One region of the Staphylococcus ratti genome, then DNA from elsewhere that is predicted to be linked to it. Evidence: predicted binding sites of a transcription regulator. Region 1 holds the regulator's gene; the other holds the start of a gene.
The links. Region 1 encodes Rex, which represses fermentation and respiration genes when NADH is low (regulators of the CRP and FNR family bind a similar motif). Its sites were predicted from a motif close to TTGTGAAATATTTCACAA; they were not measured.
Positions count from the first base shown of each region.

Region 2: a site for Rex is predicted at 1,188-1,205, ahead of LN051_RS01930 (nitrate reductase subunit alpha). Genes of this name have one in related genera too.

Region 1 is NZ_CP086654.1:769,392-772,612, forward strand. It holds gene LN051_RS03560 (ABC-F family ATP-binding cassette domain-containing protein) at 1-1,109, opposite strand, end outside; gene LN051_RS03565 (redox-sensing transcriptional repressor Rex) at 1,393-2,040, shown strand; gene LN051_RS03570 (YeeE/YedE family protein) at 2,265-3,221, shown strand, end outside.
Region 2 is NZ_CP086654.1:451,651-454,871, forward strand. It holds gene LN051_RS01920 (5'-nucleotidase C-terminal domain-containing protein) at 1-1,040, shown strand, start outside; gene LN051_RS01930 (nitrate reductase subunit alpha) at 1,310-3,221, shown strand, end outside.

The DNA of each region.
Region 1 (3,221 bases):
GTAGACTTCCCGATACCGTTCGGTCCGATAACGCCGATGCGGTCACCTTTTGAAATTTCTAATGAAATCGGTTGCGTAATTGGTGTAGTATAACCAATTTCTAAATTTTGAACATGCATGACATCATTACCAGTATTACGCTCGAAATCAAATTGAATATTAGCACTTTTAGCATCTAACATTGGCTTTTCAATACGTTCCATTTTTTCTAATATTTTACGTCGGCTTTTAGCCATACCACTCGTTGATGCACGAGTAATATTTTTTTCTACAAAAGTTTCAAGGCGTTTCATTTCACTTTGTTGACGTTCATATTCAGCCATACGTTTTTCATAATATTGATCACGAAGTTGAACATATTTGGCATAGTTCCCTTTATAATGTTTTACTTCACCTAGCGCAACATCATACACTTGAGTAACAATTTTATCTAGGAAGTAGCGATCGTGAGAAATAATAATAATTGCGCCACTAAAAAACTTCAAATAATCTTCAAGCCATTCTGTCGTTTCCATATCAAGGTGGTTTGTAGGTTCATCTAAGAGAAGTAAATCAGGCTCGCTTAATAGCATTTGTGCAAGTGATAAGCGTGTTTTTTGGCCACCACTGAAATCATTAATGGCTCTATCATAGTCTGCTTCAGTAAAATTCAAGCCGTTAAGTACTGTTTTTATTTTACTTTCATATTGATAGCCTTCCATTTGTTCAAACTGATTAGATAACGATTCATAGTTATTTAAATGCTTTTGATATTCTAAAGTCTCATAGTGGTCAGCATGTTGACTTAACCAATCTGTTTCTTGTTGCATCCTTTGTGCAATTGCCTCAACTTCTTTGAAAGGTTTAGCCATTTCTTCAAAAACTGTGTTATCTGTATCTAGTGTCATTTGTTGCGTTAAATAGCCTAATTTTAGACCTTTAACTTTTGAAATATGACCGCTATCATAGCCCTCAACCCCCGCAATAATCTTCATTAAGGTTGATTTTCCAGCTCCATTTCGACCTACAATGCCAATACGTTCTCCCGTTTGTATTTCGAAATTGACATGATCAAAAATCTCCTCACCATCAAATGATTTTGAGATTTGACTTAGTTGCATTAATATCATGTTCAGACTCCTTTCATTCTATTTTATTGTACAATAAAGTAGAGGGGCATCAAATAGATTAAGTTCCTTTAAATGACGAATTCAGGTATAATTATTATGGAATAAAAGTTGGTGAAATTTATAACAAAACAATAGATTAAGTCAAAATGGTATTATAATTAGCATAACTTCATTAAGTAGCCTAGCATCCATGACCTAATTGTAATATGAAAATAGGTTTCCATGACCTAATTGACTTGAAGTGATACACTTTATTAGGTGTCTAGAATATGGAGGATTGGAAATGACTAGAGAAATAAATAAAATACCGCGCGCAACACTAAAACGATTACCACTTTACTATCGATTTGTGAATGGCCTTAAAGCTAAAGGGGCGTCACGAGTGAACTCAAAAGAAATCAGTGAAGGTTTAAGTATTGATTCTGCGACGATTCGTCGAGATTTTTCTTACTTTGGCGAATTAGGTAAAAAAGGTTATGGTTACAATATCGATAGCTTATTAGAGTTTTTTAAATCTGAACTTAGTGATGCTGATATTATAAAAATAGGTTTAGTAGGGGTCGGACACTTAGGAAAAGCTTTAATTTCGTATAACTTTTCGATTCATGAGGATATGACGATTACAGAAGCATTTGACATCGATCCAGAAGTGATTGGTCAGCAAATTGGAGAAGTTACGGTAAAATCAATAGATGAAATGCGTCAAGTCATTCAAGAACAAGCGCTAGAAGTGATTATTATTGCGACGCCAGTCAAAGTCGCACAAAATGTTACGGATCAACTTGTAGAAGCGGGGGTCAAAGGAATTTTAAACTTCACAGCTTCACCTGTACACGTTCCTAATGATGTTCAAGTACACCAAATTGATTTAGGTGTCGAACTTCAATCGTTATTATTCTTTATGAAAAACTACGGTAAATCAAACACATAAATTAAGAGATTAAAATTTAAAATAGGTTTGGATAAGAAAGCTCTGAATGCCATGACTGGTATCTCAGAGCTTTTATGTATGATGAATGTAAGTTTTTTTCTAGTTTCTTTCAAATTTCACTATCGAAAAGTAGGATGATACAAAATTAAATAACATTTGCTCTTGATAATTCAGCTGTTTTTGCTATAATTCTTATCATAATAATCGGAATAGGAGAGAATGTTATGGTATGGACGATATTTAGTGGTCTTATCGTAGGGCTTTTACTAGGATTTGTCATGCAACGGACACGTTTTTGTTTGACGGGCGGTTTCCGTGATATGTATGTACAAAAAAATAATAAAATGTTTTATGCTTTGCTTATCGCAATAGCAATCCAAGCTATTGGGATTTTCGTTTTAAATATGATGGGGCTTATTACCATTGATAATGGGACTTTTCCTATCATTGGCACAATGATAGGTTCATTTATATTTGGCATAGGAATTATATTAGCTGGTGGTTGCGCCACTGGCACATACTATAGAGCAGGTGAAGGGTTGATTGGGAGCTGGATTGCCCTTATTATGTATGGGCTTTTTGCTGCCATTACAAAAAAGGGAGTTTTAGCGCCTTTAATGGAAGGACTAAACAGCAAAACTGTGGCAAATGCCGACATGGCACAATCTACAGGAGTTCCGAGTTGGGTGTTCTTAATTGTGTTGTTAACTGTAACAACAGTTTTAGTCATAAAAACATTGCGCAAACCTAAACCGAAAATTGCAGTTCCTAAATTAAAGCAACGCTATACAGGTGTACGTCACTTTTTATTCGAAAAACGTTTCCATCCGTTTGCAGCTGCAGTTGCTGTTGGCTTAATCGCATTGCTTGCGTGGCCGATGTCAGTATCTACTGGTCGAGATGGGGGACTTGGTATTACAACACCATCATCTAATATTGTCGTATTTTTAACGACAGGGGATGTAAGTGTTGTAGATTGGGGTGTCTTCCTTGTTATTGGTATTTTCTTCGGTTCCTATATTGCTGCTCGAGGATCGAGAGAATTCGCGTGGCGTTTACCAGACAAAAAGACGCTTCGCAATAGCACTATTGGCGGTGCATGTATGGGATTTGGAGCTGCAGTGGCTGGAGGCTGTTCGATTGGCAACGGCTTAGTTGCTACAGCTGCTCTGTCTTGGCAA
Region 2 (3,221 bases), 320 kb from region 1:
ATTTAGGTAATGCAATTGCAGATGCGATGGAAGCGTACAGTCAGACACATTTTAGTCATCCTGCAGATTTTGCAGTAACAAATAGTGGTGGTATTCGCGCGTCTATTGCCAAAGGTAAAGTGACGTTAAATGACATCATTACTGTGTTGCCGTTTGGGAATACAATAGCGCAAATACAAGTGAAAGGTTCAGATGTACGTGCTGCATTTGAACATAGTTTAGGGGCACCAACAGAAAATGATCAGGGGACAACACAACTGTCAGCAAATGGGGGATTGTTACAAGTTTCCAAATCGATTCGTGTATATTTTGACATCAATGCACCATCGGGACAACGGATTAAAGCCATTCATATCCTTAACCAAAAGACAGGTAAGTTTGAAGCATTAGATCCAAATCGTACGTATCGTATTGCAACGAATGACTTTACAGCTTCAGGTGGTGATGGTTTTACGATGTTGAATGGTCCAAGAGAAGAAGGATTATCTTTAGATAAAGTATTTGCCGATTACTTAAAAGAGGCAGACCTTGCGCAATATGATACGACGCAAGCACATCGAATTATCAATGGAGAGCCAGAAGTGATTGAACCGTCAACACCGAGTAAGATCATACCGTTTCCAAATCCAAAATCGCCATCATTACCACATGAAAAAGAAAATCAAGTTCAAACAGTACCAGGTCATGAAGGAGACGCATTAAAAGGCAAGCTTGCATCACTTTCAACAAATAAAGGTACCCCATCGCTTGTGTCAGGTATGCAAATCAACCATCAAGGTGATATCGTATCTAAAACGACAGGCCAAGTCGTTATACCTAACTCAAAAGTGAAACATTATAAAGGTCAGTTAGCATATGTTAATGATAAAGGCGAACTTGTATCTTTGAAGACTGGGGAAGTACTTTTAAACGTGTCAGTAGCGCAACACTACATTCAAGATACGTTACCTCATACAGGCCAACAACAAGAATCACCAATCATCATTGGCGGTTTGTTAGTCATAGGTGGTTATTTATTGTTTAGACGTTACACAGCATAAATATAACAATCGTCAAAGTTTAGCGATGAAGAATTCTATAAAAGAGTTCTTCATCGCTTTTTTAATCTCTCGCGTTCGTCTAGTAAAAGGTTATGAAAGAAGAGGTGTATAGGGAATAAAAGGGGCTAACCAAAAGTATTTATCAACTTGTGAATTTTTTAACATTAGGGGATTTTACAAGGGAATTAGGTGTTTCCCTAATGTTGCGACTTTAGTAAGGACTATACAATTAAATTAACTCGGAGAGCCTGGGAATGAGGAGGATGAACATGGTTAAATTTGGATTGAAATTTTTTAAGCCAACAGAAAAATTCAATGGTAACTGGTCGGTGCTAGAACATAAAAGCCGTGAATGGGAAAAAATGTATCGAGAACGTTGGAGTCACGATAAAGTTGTACGTACGACACATGGCGTGAACTGTACGGGGTCATGCTCATGGAAAGTATTTGTTAAAAATGGCGTTATTACTTGGGAGAATCAACAAATTGACTATCCAAGTTGTGGTCCCGATATGCCTGAATTTGAACCGCGTGGATGTCCGCGAGGTGCTTCATTTTCATGGTATGAATATAGTCCATTACGCATTAAATATCCATACGTGCGTGGGAAATTATGGGATTTATGGACACAAGCATTAGAAGAACATCAAGATCCAATTAAAGCTTGGGCTTCCATTATAGAAGATGATGAAAAAGCGATGTCATATAAATCAGCGCGTGGTAAAGGTGGCCATATTCGTGCGAGTTGGAAAGAGGTTGCGACGCTCATTGCAGCTCAATTAATTTATACCATTAAAAAAGATGGGCCAGATCGTATTGCTGGCTTTACACCAATACCAGCAATGTCGATGATTAGCTATGCTGCAGGCGCACGTTTTATTTCTTTACTTGGGGGAGAAATGTTAAGTTTTTACGATTGGTATGCAGACTTACCGCCTGCCTCACCACAAATCTGGGGCGAACAAACGGATGTCCCAGAATCTAGTGATTGGTACAACGCTTCGTATATTATGATGTGGGGATCGAATGTGCCACTTACACGTACGCCTGATGCCCACTTTATGACGGAAGTACGTTATAAAGGGGCTAAAGTCATTTCAGTAGCACCTGACTACGCTGAAAATGTTAAGTTTGCGGACAATTGGATGGCACCAAATCCAGGTACTGATGCGGCTATCGCACAAGCAATGACACACGTTATTTTACAAGAATTTTATGAAGACCATCCTTCTGAAATGTTTATTAATTATGCGAAACAATACTCAGATATGCCTTTTATTATTCGGTTAGATCAAGATAAAAGAGGCTATAAAGCAGGTCGCTTTTTACGCTCTTCTGATTTTGGAAGTACAACTGAAAATAGCGAATGGAAACCTGTCATTATCGATGCTTTGACAAATACGATTCAAGTCCCTAACGGCACGATGGGGCAACGTTGGGAAGAGGGCAAAAAGTGGAACTTAAAACTTGAAAATGAACACGGTGAAACGATTGACCCTGCGATGTCAGTTGTAAGTGGTGAACACGATATAGTAACGATTCAATTTCCTTATTTTGATAATGCAGGAAATGGCGTGTTTGAAAGACCAATTGCGGTGCGTAAAATGACTTTAGCGAATGGTGAAGAAGTTTTAGCAACGACAATTTATGACTTAATGACAAGTCAATATGGCGTGAAACGATTTAATCATCCATTAGAAGCGAAAGGGTTAAATGATAAAGATGCTTTTTATACACCGGCTTGGCAAGAAAAAGTAACGGGTGTCAAAGCCAGTCTCGTAACACAAGTCGCAAGAGAATTTGCCCAAAATGCGATTGATACAGGTGGACGCTCAATGATTATTATGGGGGCTGGTATTAATCACTGGTTTAATTCAGACATGATTTATCGTTCTATTTTAAATCTTGTTGTACTGTGTGGCTGTCAAGGCGTCAACGGCGGCGGCTGGGCACATTATGTAGGTCAAGAAAAATGCCGTCCGATTGAAGGTTGGAGTACGATTGCTTTTGCAAAAGATTGGCAAGGGCCTCCTCGTTTACAAAACGGCACAAGTTGGTTTTATTTTGCGACGGATCAATGGAAATATGAAGCATCTGGCGTAGATAAACTGGCGTCACCACTTGCTGAAAGCGTGAAATTACAACATCCAGCAGATTATAATGTGCTTGCTGCTCGCAACG